DNA from 3 places in the Cellulosimicrobium sp. NPDC030954 genome. Region 1 is predicted to be linked to each of the others. Evidence: predicted binding sites of a transcription regulator. Region 1 holds the regulator's gene; each other region holds the start of a gene.
What was found. Region 1 encodes LexA, which represses DNA repair genes until DNA is damaged. Its sites were predicted from a motif close to TCGAACANNTGTTCGA; they were not measured.
Positions count from the first base shown of each region.

Region 1 (4,987 bases):
GGTTCGGGGAGGGCGCGAGCCGCCTGCACGCCGCCCCGCTGGGCGTCGCGGGCCTCATCCGCACGCACCTGCTCGCCGAGCGCACCGGGGTCTTCACCTCGGCGACGCTCGCGCTCGGCGGGAGCTTCGACGCCGTCGCGCGCACCTTCGGGCTCGGCGGCGGCGAGAGCGGGGACGCCGACGCGCCGCGGTGGCGCGGGCTCGACGTCGGCAGCCCGTTCGACTACGCGCGGCAGGGCATCCTCTACGTCGCCAAGCGGCTGCCGACGCCCGGCCGCGAGGCGTCCACGGAGCACCAGCTCGACGAGATCGCCGCGCTCGTGGAAGCGGCGGGCGGCCGCACGCTCGGCCTGTTCTCGTCGCGTCGCGCCGCGGTGGCCGCTGCGGAGGCGATGCGCGAGCGGCTCGACGTGCCGATCCTGTGCCAGGGCGACGACCAGCTCCCCACGCTCGTGCGCGAGTTCGCCGACGACCCGGCGACGTGCCTGTTCGGCACGCTGTCGCTGTGGCAGGGCGTCGACGTCCCGGGGCCGTCGTGCCATCTCGTGCTCATCGACCGGATCCCGTTCCCGCGCCCGGACGACCCGGTGAAGTCGGCGCGGGCCCGTGCCGTCGAGGCCGCGGGCGGCAACGGGTTCATGCAGGTCTCGGCGACGCACGCCGCGCTCCTGCTGGCGCAGGGCGCCGGTCGGCTCGTCCGGTCGACGGCGGACCGTGGCGTGGTCGCGGTCCTCGACCCGCGCCTCGTGACCGCGCGCTACGGGACGTTCCTCACGCGGTCCATGCCGGGGTTCTGGCAGACGACGGACCGTGACGTCGCCACCGCTGCGCTCCGGCGCCTCACCGCTCTAGGCTGAGTCCTTTCCCGCGAGCATCAGGGAACCCAGCGAACTTCACGGAGGCGACATGACGACGAGCACGTCCCCGCACGGCACGGGCGACGCGACCACGGGCGGGCCGGGAGGGGGAGCGCGGACGACCAAGCTGGCGATCGTCGGCGCGGGCGCCGTCGGGTCGACGCTGGCCTACGCGGCCCTCATGCGCGGGGCCGCGCGCACGGTCGCGCTCCTGGACGTGAACCGGGCGAAGGTCGAGGCGGAGGTGCTCGACCTCCAGCACGGCATCCAGTTCATGCCGATGGCCCGCGTCGAGGGGTCGGACGACGTCGCGGTGTGCGCAGGGGCCGACGTGGTCGTCGTGACGGCCGGGGCCAAGCAGAAGCCCGGCCAGACGCGGCTCGACCTCGCCGAGGGCACGATCGGCCTCATGCGCACGATCCTTCCCGGGCTGGTGGAGGTCGCCCCGGACGCGGTCTACGTCATGGTGACGAACCCGGTCGACATCGTCACGTACGCGGCGCTCAAGTTCTCGGGGCTGCCACCGTCGCAGCTCTTCGGCAGCGGGACGGTGCTCGACTCGTCGCGCCTGCGCTTCCTCGTGGCCCAGCACTGCGGCGTGGCGGTGCAGAACGTCCACGCGTACATCGCCGGCGAGCACGGCGACAGCGAGATCCCGCTATGGAGCTCGGCGACCATCGGCGGCGTGCCGCTCCTCGAGTGGCCGGGACTCGGTGGCCGTGGCCCGCTGACCGAGGCGGTGCGCGACGACATCGCGCGCGAGGTCGTGCAGTCGGCCTATCGGATCATCGAGGGCAAGGGGGCGACGAACTACGCCGTCGGGCTCGCGGGCACGCGCATCATCGAGGCCGTGCTCGACGACGAGCACCGCATCCTGCCCGTCTCGACGCTGCTCGACGGCGCGTACGGGCTCGACGACGTGTGCCTCTCGCTGCCCACGCTCGTCGACCGTCGCGGCGCCAGCGAGCGGGTCGAGGTGCCGCTGGCCGCGGCAGAGCTCGCCGGGCTGCGCTCGTCCGCGGAGTCGCTGCGGGGCGTCGCCCGGCGCTTCGGCCTCTGACCCACCGGGCCCGCCGACGGGGTCCGCGCACCGCGAGAGCCGGGTGGTCGACGACCACCCGGCTCTCGCCGTGCTCGGTGACTGTGACTGTGACGGGGACGACGACGGGGACCGGACCCCGTGCGCTCAGAGGCTGCGCAGGACGGAGACGACGCGCCCGAGGACCTGGGCGTCGTCGCCCGGGATCGGGTCGTACGCCGCGTTGTGCGGCATGAGCCAGACGCGACCGTCCGCGCGGCGCAGGGACTTCACCGTGGCCTCGCCGTCGATCATCGCCGCGACGATCTCGCCGTTCTCCGCCACGGGCTGGCGGCGTACGACGACCCAGTCGCCGTCGCAGATCGCGGCGTCGACCATCGAGTCGCCCTGCACCCGCAGGAGGAAGAGCTCGCCCTCGCCGACGAGCTGGCGGGGCAGCGGGAAGACGTCCTCGACGACCTGCTCCGCGAGGATCGGGCCGCCGGCGGCGATGCGGCCGACCACCGGGACGTACGACGGCGCCGGGTGCGCCTCGTCGTACGCGGGCTCGGTCGCGGAGCCCGCCGCCGTGAGCGGGGTGGCGCGGCGCGCGTCGTCCGGTTGAACGACCTCGATCGCGCGGGGGCGGTTCGGGTCGCGCCGCAGGAACCCCTTGCGCTCGAGCGTCGTGAGCTGGTGCTTCACCGACGACGGGCTCGTCAGGCCCACGGCCTCGCCGATCTCCCGCATGCTCGGCGGGTAGCCGCGCTGCTCGACGCACGCGCGGATGGTCTCGAGCACGAGGCGCTGCCGCGGCGTGAGCCCGTCACCTCCCGCCGACCCGTCCGGGAGCTCGCGCACCTCGGCGAGCCCCCGTGCCCTGTCCGTGCCTCGTCCCGCCATGGTCGCTCCGCCTTCGTCCGTCGCGGCCGCCGACGCCTCCCGGGCCTGCAGCCTCCCCTCCCCGGCGCGTGCGCTCCGGGACCTCGGTCGCCCCTCCGGGTCCGAGCGGACATGTCCGGCGAACCGACCTGACCCCAGGCTAGGGGAGGTTGCGACACGAATCAAACACCTGTTCGAGCATGTCTCGACTCCGTGGGTCGTTCGTGATAGACCTTCGTACAGGTGTTCTACGTACACGTGTTCGACCGGTCCGGGTCGGCGCGGAGGCGAAGGGCTCGCGGCGTCCGATCGACCGGGGAAGGCGATCGGGCCCGCGGGCCGGGACGGAGCAGGGATGGATGCGATGACGATCTCGACGGTCGGGCCCCTCGGCCCTGGGGCAGGGCGAGCGGGGGAGCGGCCGCTGCGGCTCACGCGGCGGGGCCGCGTGGTCCTCGTGCTCCTGGCCGCCGTGGTCCTGCTGCTCGCCGCACGGGTGGGCGTCGCCGTCGCGAGCGGTCCGGGAGAGCCTCTGGAGGTCCGGGTCCACGTCGTGAGTTCGGGCGAGACCCTCTGGGAGCTCGCGCAGGGCGTGGCGGCCCCGGGCGAGGACCTGCGCGACGTCGTGAGCGGGCTCGCCGAGCTCAACGGGCTCTCGTCGTCGGGCCTCCAGGCCGGTCAGAGGATCCTCCTGCCGACATCCGCCTGACGCCGAGCCCCGCGGTCTCAGGGGGCCGGTGCGGTGTGACGCAGGACGGTGCGGTGTGACGCAGGACACGGGAGGAAACGGCTCCGCACGGTGCGCAGGGGTTGCGGTGGCATTTAGGTCACCCTAAGTTAGTGTCACCTCACAACGCCGGCTGGGGGGCTGGGCGGACGAGGCGAGGAGCACGCGGTCCACCGCGACTCCTGTGCACGTCACCGCGCGTGAGGCGAGTCACGCGCGAGATGGGGACGGGGGCGTCCCGACGGGGGCGGTCGAACACGACCGCCCCCGTTCTGCCGTCCACGCGCCCCGGTGCGGCTGCCCGCGCGCCGCCGCGTCACCGCGCGCGAGCCGCCGGCGTCGGAGGCGTGTTGCACCGTCCTGCCGCGACGGCATACGTTCGTCGCGCCGACCTGTCGGCGCGAACCCGCGGAGGAGCCCGCCATGCACTGCCCGTTCTGCCGCCACGCGGACTCCCGCGTCGTCGACTCGCGCACCTCGGACGACGGCGCGTCGATCCGTCGGCGCCGTCAGTGCCCCGAGTGCAACCGCCGATTCACGACGATCGAGACCGCGAGCCTGTCCGTGGTCAAGCGCTCCGGCGTGACGGAGCCCTTCTCGCGCGAGAAGATCGTCAACGGCGTGCGCAAGGCCTGTCAGGGGCGGCCCGTCAACGAGGACGACCTGGCGGTGCTCGCGCAGCGCGTCGAGGAGACCATCCGGGCGAGCGGCAGCGCCGAGCTCGACGCGTACGAGATCGGGCTCGCGATCCTCGGGCCGCTGCGCGAGCTCGACGAGGTCGCCTACCTGCGCTTCGCGAGCGTCTACCAGGCGTTCGACTCGCTCGAGGACTTCGAGAGCGCGATCACCTCGCTGCGCGTCGAGCGCGAGGAGCGCGAGACGGCCGCGGCGCGGGCCGAGGAGGGCTCGGGCAGCACCGCTGCGGACGCCGACGTGCGCGAGCACACCGCACCGCACGCCTGAGGCGTCGCGCGCAAGGTCACGTCGCGGCGCCGTGCGCGAGGTCACGTGGTGCCCCCGGCGGAGGGCCCGGGTCGTCGACGTTCGCCCGGCGGGCCTACAGGTCGCTGGACCGCGACGCCCAGATGTTGATGCCGGTGTCCGCGGGCAGCGCGTCGACGGCGGCGAGCTCCTCGGCGGAGAGCGGCGGCGCGTCGAGCGCGGCGAGGTTCTCGTCGAGCTGTCGCGTCGAGCTCGCGCCGAGCAGCACGGAGGTGACCCGCTCGTCCCGCATCGCCCAGAGGATCGCCGTCGTGGCGAGGCTGCGCCCGTGGGCGCGGGCGAGGTCGTCGAGCCGGCGGACGTGGTCGAGGTTCGCCTCCGAGAGGAATGCCGGTCGCAGCGGCCCCCCGCGCGCCGCGCGCGAGTCGTCCGGGACCCCGTGCAGGTACCGGTCGGTGAGCATCCCCTGGGCGAGCGGCGAGAAGGCGACGACGCCGAGTCCCTCGGCGCCGGCGACGTCGAGCACGGACGCGCCTGCGGGGTCGTGCGGGTCGGGCTCCT
Region 1 covers NZ_JBVIFN010000007.1:145,646-150,632, forward strand. The annotation lists gene ACZ402_RS14900 (ATP-dependent DNA helicase) at 1-857, shown strand, start outside; gene ACZ402_RS14905 (L-lactate dehydrogenase) at 907-1,917, shown strand; gene lexA (transcriptional repressor LexA) at 2,044-2,778, opposite strand; gene ACZ402_RS14915 (LysM peptidoglycan-binding domain-containing protein) at 3,122-3,466, shown strand; gene nrdR (transcriptional regulator NrdR) at 3,908-4,447, shown strand; gene ACZ402_RS14925 (aldo/keto reductase) at 4,542-4,987, opposite strand, start outside.

Region 2 (4,987 bases), on a different contig from region 1:
ACGCACCCCACAGGCGCGGTTGCTCGGCCCCCGCGGGGACGACCTCCTCGGCCGTGAGGGACAGGCGGGTCAGCGGCGCGACGTCGGGCACGACGTCGGCGCCGCCGGGCGAGCCGCCTCGCTCGCCACCACGCCTGCCACCGCGCGCGGACCGGGCCGCGCGCGCGGAGCGGATGCTCGTCGTGGTGAGCCAGCCCTCGAGCTGCCACCGGACCTTGTCCGTGAGGCGCGCGGGGCTCATCGCACCCGGCCCGTCGAGCCGCCAGGTGCGCTCGAGGTCGTCCCCCTCCGTGGTCCGCGCGGTGATGCGCAGGCGCCCGGCGACGAGCGAGCGCGCGACGAGCTGGTCGTGCAGGTCCTCGGAGAGCCGCCGCGCGGCGAAGGTCGCGACGTCGACGCGCTCGGCGGGCGGGTCGAGGTCGGCGCCCACCGCGACGTCGGGCTCGACGCGGCGCCGCGCGGGCGGGCGCAGGTCCTCGCCGCGCGCGAGCCGGTGCGCCCACGCGCCGAGGTCGCCGAACCGCCCCTCGACGGTCGCGGGCGGCAGTGCCGCGAGCGCCCCGAGGGTGCGCACGCCGAGCCGGCCCAGGAGGTCGACGAGCTCGTCGACCGCGACGGCGGCGTCGGGGCGGGCGGCGACGTGCGCGAGGTCGCGCGCGGGCCGCGGGGCGAGGAACGCGGCGGAGCCGCCGGGCGCGACGACGGCGGCGTCCCGCGCTGCGAGCACGGCCGCGAGGATGCCGTCGGCGACGCCCACCTGGCTCTCGTGCCCGGTGCGCTCGGCGACGCGCGCGACGAGCGCCTCCGCGAGCGCGACGTCCGACCCGTGATAGCGGCTCGCCCCGGCGGCCGGCAGGAGCAGGAGGCCGGGCCGGGTGATCTCCAGCCCCGCGACGACGGTCTCGGCCGCGAGGGCGACGGGCTCGAACTCGCGGGCGTCGCGCGCGTCGTCGACGTCGAGCAGCTCGAGCTCCGGGCAGCACTCCCGGGCCCGACGGCGGCGCATGCCCCGGCGCACGCCGTGGGCCCGCGCGGTCGCGGAGACGGCGACGACGCGACGGCCGTCGTGCGTCGCGGCGGGGACGTGCGCGGGGACGTCGCGCACCGCCATCGCCGCGAGCACCGGCCAGTCCGGCACCCACAGGGCGGCCGTGCGGGTCGGGCTCGTGCTCATCCGACGAGCCGGAGCCGGGAGGGCCGGTCGGGGTCGTCGACCCGGGCGGGGCCGACGGCGGTCCCGTGGGCGGTCTCATGGGCGGTCGCGGCGGTCTCGGCCACGGTGGCGCCGGTCCCGGCCGCGGGCCGGGTGCCGCGGGCGTCCTCGGCGAGGAACGCGGGCCAGTCCTCGTGGGCGAACGGGAGCTCGACCTCGACCCGCACGGGGCGCGCGGCGCCCCCGCGACCCGCCCGCTCGACGACGAGCGTGCGCCGGCGCAGCCAGCCCGCCCCGCGGTCGGCCCCGGACCAGCCGCCGCCCGTCACGGTGAGCACGACGTGCGCGCCCGGCCACGCCGTGGCCGCGACGAGCAGCGCCCCGCGCTCGCGCGCCCGGGCGGTGAGGCGACGCCGGTCGGTGTCGGTGAGGGCGGCGTCGGGCCCGACGACCACGACGTCCAGGCCGTCGACGAGCGCCGAGATCGCGAGCGCCGCGTCGGGGCCGGGGCGCGGGACGAGCACGACGCGGTCGAGGTCCGCGCCGACGTCGGCGGCCGCGAGCAGCCCGACCGCGGGGAACCCGACCGCTGCGGTCCATGCCCCGGACCGGGAGGGCCGCGCGACGAGCGCGAGCAGGAGGCTCGTCGAGCCGCGCACCGCCAGCGCGGTGCCACGCTGCAGGGCGCCGAGCGGGAGGAGCGGCGCGAGCGCGTCGTGCACCGGCCACACCCGCTCGTCCGTGCCCGCGTCCCGGCTCGGGTCCCGCATCGCGACGTGGCGGCCGCGGGCGCGCGCCGGGCGCTCGGCCGGCACGACAGGGGTCGGCCGGGCGACCGTCGGCGAGGAGACGTCGGCGAGCGGGACGTCGGCGCGCGGGACGTCGGCGCGCGGGACGGCGGCCGGTGCTGCCGGGACCGCGGGGGCGGCGACCGTGCGGTGTCGGCGGACGCCCGTACGCTCCTCCGCACGGCGCAGGACGGCGCGGGCGCGCTCGGCCTTGTCGACGGCCGCGACCGTCGGGTCTGGTGCCCCCGCCCGTTCGGCGGGGTCGGCGAGAAGGGTCATCTCGCCTCCCGGGATGCTGCTCGGACGGGACGCGCACCGCGCGTCGACTGCTGGGGGCGTCGTTCTGCACCCACCATCGTTCGAACAGGCGTTCGAACACTTCCAGTGAACGACCGCCGTCGCGGGGTGTCAACTCCGCAGGTGAGAGCCGTCGGCTTCGTCCGAGATGCCCGCCGCAACCCTCGACCGTCGCTCGAGGGTTGACCCGAACCCTCGACCTCTACCTGAACCTCTTCCTCCCGCCGAGCACGGAGTCGCAGCCCGTGCGGCGTGCAGAGCGAGCCACGACCGCATGCTCGGCAGCCGGTCCTCGCCGCACGATGCCCCGCCGGATGGCAGGCTGGCGCCATGGACGCCCGCACGACCCTGCCCACGCTCGGCTCGCTCACCTGGGAGCCCGCGCTCGACCACCTCGACCTCGTCGCCCCCGTGACCGCCGACGCGCTGCGCCGGTGGGCCGAGGCCGACCCGGACGTCGCGGCGCTCGTCGCCGTGACGGAGATCGACCCCGACCTCGCGGACACCGCGACGCTCAACGCCGCGTTCGACCTGCCCGTCGAGGCGTCGGCGAACTGCGTCGTCGTGGGCGGCGCGCGGGCGGGCGACGAGCGGGTCGCCGCCGCCGTGGTGCGCGCGCACACGCGCGCCGACGTCAACACGCGCGTCCGCAAGCTGCTCGACGTGCGCAAGGCGTCGTTCCTGCCGACCGACCGTGCGACGGCCGAGTCCGGCATGGAGTACGGCGGCATCACGCCCGTCGGGCTCCCGGACGGGTGGCGCGTCCTCGTGGACTCGCGCATCGTGACCGACGGCGCGCACGCGCTGATCGGCAGCGGCGTGCGGCGCTCGAAGCTGCTGCTTCCCGGCGACCTGCTGGGCCGCCTGCCCGGTGTCGAGGTCGTCGAGGACCTGGCCGTCCCGGTCGCCTGACCCGCCCAACCCGCCGAGCACGACATGAAGGTCGCCACAAGCTCCTTGGCGACCTCCATGTCGTGTTCGGCGGGCGATCGTCAGCGATCCAGGACGACGAGGCGCTGCGTCGCGCGCGTCATCGCGACGTAGCGGTCGACCGCGCCCTCGACGCCGTCGCCGAACGTCTGCGGGTCCACGAGGACGACGAGGTCGAACTCGAGTCCCTTCGCCGTCTCCGGCGTGAGCACCTGCACGCGCGACGCCCCGTCCTCCCCGAGCCGCGCCGCGACCGACTCGGTCGACGCCGCGACGGACCCCGCGCCGCCGATCACGCAGGCCGTGCCCTCGGCGTGCTCGGCGAGCCACGCGTCGAGGATCCCGTCGAGGTCCGCGACCGCCCCGTGGGCGACCGGCACGCCCGTGCTGCGCACCGACGTCGGGACGTTGGCGTCCGGGAGCGCCGCCCGGATGACGGGCTCCGCCGCCGCCATGACCTCCTGCGGCGTGCGGTAGTTGACGCTCAGCGACGCCTCCGCGACCCGGTCGAACCCGACGCGCCCGAGCCGCTCGCGCCAGCCCTCCGCGAACCCGTGGCGGGCCTGCGCGCGGTCCCCGACGACCGTGACGCTGCGTGACGGGCAGCGCCTCAGCACCATCTGCCACTCGGCGTCGGTGAGCTCCTGCGCCTCGTCGACGACGACGTGCGCGAACGGACCCGCGAGCCGGTCGGGCGTGGCCGTGACCAGCGCGCCGTCGTCGACGAGCGCGTCGCGCAGGTCCTGCCCCTTGAGCATCGTCATGACCATGAGCTCGCTGTCGTCGGACGCCACGAGGTGGTCGACGACGTCGTCCATCCGGGCCCGCTCGGCCGCCGCGGCGGCCTCGTTGCGGCGACGGCGTCGCGACGCCTCCGGGTCGCCCAGGCGCTGCCGCGCGGCGTCGAGCAGCGGCAGGTCCGCCGTCGTCCAGGCCTGCGCGTCCGCGCGCTGGAGCGCGCGCACCTCCGCGGGCGTGAGCGACGGCGCGCACAGGCGCAGGTAGGCGGGCACCGACCACAGGTCGGCCACGAGGTCCGTCGCCTCGACGAGCGGCCACGCGCGGTCGAACGCGGCGCCGAGCGCGCGGTGGCTGCGCAGGGCGCGGCGCACGTCGTCGGCCGACAGGTCCCCGGCGTCCTCCGCGGTCTCCTCGCCCACCGTCTTGTCCACGAGGATCTCGACCAGCGCTGCCCAGACGTCGTCACGCGCCTCGTTGTGCGGGGTGCCGGGGTCCACGGACTCGAACGCCTCCGCCCAGTCGGCGGTGGAGAGCCAGACGTCGGCCCACGGCGTCTCGACCTCCATGCCCTCGGTGGGCGGGCGCTCGGAGAACCGCACGGCCGGCTCGATCGCCGCGACGAGGTCGGCAGACGCCTTGAGCCGGGCGACCTCGGGGTCGGTCTCCGCGCGCGCCGTCGCGCCCTCGGGGACGAGGTCGCGCAGCGTGCAGGTCTGCACGCCGTCCTCGCCGAGCCCGGGCAGCACGTCGGCGACGTAGGAGAGGTACGGGCGGCTCGGCCCGACGACGAGCACGCCCCCGTGCCCCGCGCCCACCTGGGGGTCGGCGTACAGGAGGTAGGCGGCGCGGTGCAGCGCCACGACGGTCTTGCCCGTGCCGGGGCCCCCGTCGACGACGAGCGCGCCGCGCGAGCCCGCGCGCACGATCGCGTCCTGGTCCGCCTGGATCGTGCCGAGCACGTCGCGCATGCGCGGCGACCGGCTCGCGCCGAGGCTCGCGACGAACGCCGACTGGTCGTCGAGCGCCGCACCCGACCCGGCGCCGTCGGGCACGAGCTCCTCGTCCCAGTAGTCCGTGA
Region 2 covers NZ_JBVIFN010000002.1:534,264-539,250, reverse strand. The annotation lists gene ACZ402_RS07430 (DNA polymerase Y family protein) at 1-1,174, opposite strand, end outside; gene ACZ402_RS07425 (hypothetical protein) at 1,171-2,220, opposite strand; gene ACZ402_RS07420 (YbaK/EbsC family protein) at 2,569-3,150, shown strand; gene helR (RNA polymerase recycling motor ATPase HelR) at 3,231-4,987, opposite strand, start outside.
Region 2: ACZ402_RS07420 (YbaK/EbsC family protein) is a predicted target of LexA. The motif match lies at 2,301-2,316, and genes of this name have one in related genera.

Region 3 (4,987 bases), on a different contig from region 1:
ACGCCGATCTCCTGGAGGAAGCGGCGCTGGTCGTCCACCCCGCTCACGTCCAGCGTGTACCCGGGACGGTACGACCCCTTGGGTGTCGCCGTCCGTACACGCGTCGAGATGCCGAAGCGCAGCAGGAGGCGTGACAGCCCGTCGACGATCTCGCGCGAGGTCGAGGCGTAGTAGATCCGCCCGCTGCGCCCGTTCTTGTTGATCGTCACCAAGCCGTCCGTGGCCCAGATGTGCTTGATGAAGAGCGCGATCTGGCGCTTCGGCAGGTGGAAGACGCTCGTCGGGATGAACTTCTCGTGGCTGCGTGCGCCGAACAGCCCCATGTCGTCGAGCCACTCGGCGATCGGGTTCCGGCGACCCCTGGCGAGCCGGTAGGGCGCGGGGAGGCGCAGGGTCGTGACTCGGGCCGCGGCGTAGTCGTCGCGGATCGGGGTGATCCCGAAGGCACCCGCCGCCTCGGAGACGGTGGCGAGGTTCCGCTCGTCGATGGAGGCATAGCGGATCGGCTGTCGCTTCACGAACGACCCGTCGCCGAGGAGGTGAGCCAGCATGACGACCTTGCGGTCGTCCCACTCGAGGTTCCGTTCCGGCCCGGGGACGTGGCGCGGCACACCGATGCGCGACCCGACCTCCAGGTCTCCGAGCGCGGTCCAGCCGTCATAGGTGAGGAACGGGTGGTTCGCCGTCGCCTCGATCTCCTTGCCCGACGCCAGTCGCATCCGGAACACGGGCTTCACGCCCGTGGGGAACACGTGCGTGAGGTGGCGGCGGACGTACTGGAGCCGGTCGTTGAGCGCCCACACGGGGACGTCCTTGGCGTTGAGCGCGAAGAGTTCGCCCAGGCTCGTCTCTGCGCCGGTGTCGGCGCGCAGGATCTTCGTGTCCTCGGTGAGGCAACCCGACTCACGCAGGTCGCTCATCTGCGGCTTCTTGTCTCCACGCTGCTCCGGACCGCGGTTCAGCTGCGAGATCGCGATGACCGGGACCTCGAGCTCCTTCGCGAGGAGCTTCAGCGCACGCGAGAATTCCGAGACCTCCTGCTGGCGCGACTCGACGCGCTTGCCGGAGCTCATGAGCTGGAGGTAGTCGATCACGACGAGCTTGAGGTCGTGACGCTGCTTGAGGCGCCGGCACTTCGCCCGGATCTCCATGAGCGACATGTTGGGCGAGTCGTCGATGAACAGCGGCGCCTCCGCCACCTTGCCCATGGTCGACGCGAGCTTCTGCCAGTCCTGCTCGTCCATCTTCCCGGACCGCATCCGCGTCAGCGGAACCCGCGCCTCCGCGGCCAGAAGTCGCATGGTGATCTCGTTGCGGCTCATCTCCAGCGAGAAGATGACGGACGCCATCTGGTGGTGCACCGCGGCGTGAGTCGCGACGTTGATGCCGAGCACGGAGTTGTGCGTCGGCACCATCGATCGTCCTGCCAGGTACAGGTGCGAGGGATGGTCGACCTCGACGCAGCGCACCGGCACCGACTCGACCCGGCGGACGTCGACGACGAACCGTGACGTGGGCCGCGCGGTGCCCGGGCGACGACGCTCCTTGTGGACGAGGCGCTTGCGCTCCAGCCAGAACACGTCGTCCTCGGTCGTGAAGGTGATCGTGTACGCCGTCGACGACGCCTCGGTCCGCCCCTTCACGGTCTTCGTCGACCATCCCGTGCGGTACCCGAGCGACAGGATGAGCTCACGCGTCTCGCGTGCGAGCCGCTCGTTCGTCAGGCTGATCTGGACGCTGCCCTGCGGCATGACGGTGCCGTCGGTATCGAGCAGACCCGCCAGGAGCTCCCGGCGCTGGGACTCGCTCGCGCGGAGGTACGCAGCCGGGATGTGGTCGGTTCCCGACGCACCGGGCGCGCGCAGGTCGTCCGCGTCCGGCCGCGCGACGTAGCCCAGCCCCTCGAGCCGCATCGCGATCTCGGGGTCGGCGGACGTGAACTCGGCGCGTCGGGAGCTGCCGTCGCCCAGCCAGACCCCGAGTGCATAGGGATGGATCGGGAGGTCGGCCTCGGGAAGGTCGAGCGGCGCCGCGGTGGCGATCGAGTGGTTCGCGCGCCGGTCGGCCGTCGCGGTCCGGACCGTGGCGGCGAGCTCCTCGGTCGTGCGCACGGACGACTCAGGCGTCTCGCCGGCGCGTGCCGCGCGCCGCTGGGCGCGGGTCGAGGTCACCCACTGGTGCTGCGCGTCCGCGACGATCACCGTGCCGTCGTCGAGCTCGACCTCGTAGCACGGGCGGTCGACCATGACCTCGGTCGCCCCGACGACGCGCGTGGGTGTTCCGTCCGCGGACACGAGCAGGTCGCCGACCGCGACGTCGCCCATCGTCGTCCAGCCCGACGGCGTGACGAGGGGCGTGTCGAGGGCGAGGGCCTTGCCGATGGCCGGTCGCGCCGCGACGACGATCATCTGGCCGGGGTGCAGACCGTTGGTGAGCCGGTCGAAGTCGGAGTAGCCGGTGGGGACGCCGGTCATGCCCTCGCCGCGGCCCTGGGCCGCCTCGATCTCGTCGAACGTCGGGCCGAGGATCTCCGAGAGCGGAAGGTAGTCCTCGGTGGTCCGACGCTCGGTGACGGCGTAGACCTCGGCCTGGGCGTTGTTGACGATCTCGTCGACGTCGCCGCCGTCGGTCGCGTAGCCGAGCTGGACGATGCGCGTGCCGGCCTCGACGAGGCGCCGGAGCACGGCGCGCTCGCGCACGATGCGCGCGTAGTACCCGGCGTTCGCGGCGGTCGGGACGCCAGCCATGAGGTCGTGGATGTACGGGGCGCCACCGATGCGCTGGAGCTCGCCGCGCTTGGTGAGCTCCGCGACGACGGTGATGGCGTCGGCGGGCTCGCCGCGGCCGTAGAGGTCGATGATCGACTCGTACACGACCTCGTGCGCGGGACGGTAGAAGTCGGAGCCGCGGATCTGCTCGATGACGTCGGCGATGGCGTCCTTGGACAGCAGCATGCCGCCGAGCACGCTCATCTCCGCCGCGACGTCCTGGGGCGGTGTCCGGTCGAAACCTGACGGCCCCGGGCCCCCGTAGCTCTCCTCGAGCTCCTCGATCGACATGCGCCCCTCGCTCCCCCGAAGCCGCCACGACCCACGAGGGACCGCGCGACCGGGACAAACCTTCGTCGTACACGTGTTCTACCGCGGGCCACCCACACGACTGTCCCGGTGACCGCGCCTCCCGCCTCCGACAGGCACGACCCCGCGACACTAGAACGCCGTCCTGCAGGCCGCAAACGACCCTGTGCACGCCCGGTGGACAGGGACCCCCGAACCTGTGGACACAGTCCCCGTCACTGTGCACACCCGGTGGATAACCGTGTGGACAACGTCACGATCTCCCTGTGTACATCAGCGCGAGGGGCCTCTGACCAGCCTCGTCACTACCCTCAGGGGTGTGGAAGAAAGAAAGTCCGACGACACGCCGACGACACGCCGGACACCGCCCGGCCACTCCGGCGACACCCGGACGCCACCCGACCCCGCGCCGTCGTCCACAGGACGCCGCACCCGCTCCCTGCTCGACCGCGAGATCCTCGCGCTCGCCGTCCCCGCCCTCGGCGCGCTCGTCGCGGAGCCGCTCTTCGTCCTCGTCGACAGCGCCGTCGTCGGCCACCTCGGCACCGCGCAGCTCGCCGGGCTCTCGCTCGCCTCGACGCTCCTGGTCACCCTCGTCGGGCTGTGCGTCTTCCTCGCCTACGCGACCACGGCCGCCGTCGCCCGCCGCATCGGCGCCGGGCACACGCGCGAGGCGCTCCAGTCGGGCGTGGACGGCCTGTGGCTCGCCGTCGGGCTCGGCGTGCTCCTCGCCGCCGCCCTGTGGGCGACCGCGCCCTGGGCCGTCGGGGCGATGGGCGGGACGGGCGACGTCGCCGAGCACGCCGTCGTCTACCTGCGCTGGTCCGCCCTCGGCCTCCCCGGGATGCTCCTCGTCCTCGCCTCCACGGGCGTCCTGCGCGGCATGCAGGACACGAAGACGCCCCTGTGGGTCGCGGCAGGCGGCGCGACGTTCAACGCGGTCCTCAACGTCGTCCTCGTCTACGGTGCGGGCCTCGGGATCGCCGGCTCGGGCATCGGGACGGCCGTCGCGCAGCTCACCATGGGCGCGGTGCTCGTCGTCGTGGTCGTACGCGGCGCGCGCCGCCACGGCGCGTCCCTGCGCCCCGCGGCCGGCGGCATCTGGTCGAACGCGCGCGCCGGGGCGCCGCTCTTCGTCCGCACCCTCTCGCTGCGCCTCGCGATCCTCCTCACCGTGTTCGTCGCGACCGGGCTCGGCGAGGTCACGCTCGCCGGCTACCAGGTCGTGAACTCCGTCTGGGGGCTCGCCGCCTTCGCCCTCGACGCGCTCGCCATCGCCGCGCAGGCGCTCGTCGGCCACGGGCTCGGGGCCGACGACGTCCCGCGCGTCCGGGCCGTCCTGCGCCGCACCCTGCAGTGGGGGGTCGCGGCGGGCGCAGCCCTCGGGGTCGTCATGGCCGCGGGCGGCTGGTGGTTCGCGCTGCTCTTCACGTCCGACCTGGAGGTGCGCGCCGCGGTGGCGGTCGGCATGGCCGTGTGCGGGCTGCTCCTGCCCATGGCGGGCTGGGTGTTCGTGCTCGACGGCGTCCTCATCGGCGCCGGAGACGGCCGGTTCCTCGCCTGGGCCGGGATGCTCACGCTCGTGGTCTACGTGCCGTTCGCCCTCGCCGTCCGGCAGTGGGCGCCCGACGGCGCAGCGGGCCTCGCGTGGTTGTGGCTCGCCTTCGCGGGGGTCTTCATGGCCGCCCGCGCCGTCACCACGGGCCTGCGCGCCCGGGGCAGCGCCTGGATGGTCACCGGGACGGCGTGAACAGCACCAAGGCCCGGCCCCTCCGAGGAGGGACCGGGCCTTCGAGGACTGCTCAGCAGCAGATCAGGCAGCGACGACCTTCACCGCGAGGGTCGCGGAGACCTCCGGGTGGAGGCGGACGGAGACCGTGTAGTCCCCCGTCGCCTTGATCGGCTGGCCG
Region 3 covers NZ_JBVIFN010000006.1:162,498-167,484, forward strand. The annotation lists gene ACZ402_RS13735 (replicative DNA helicase) at 1-3,059, opposite strand, end outside; gene ACZ402_RS13740 (MATE family efflux transporter) at 3,517-4,827, shown strand; gene rplI (50S ribosomal protein L9) at 4,891-4,987, opposite strand, start outside.
Region 3: ACZ402_RS13735 (replicative DNA helicase) is a predicted target of LexA. The motif match lies at 3,125-3,140, and genes of this name have one in related genera.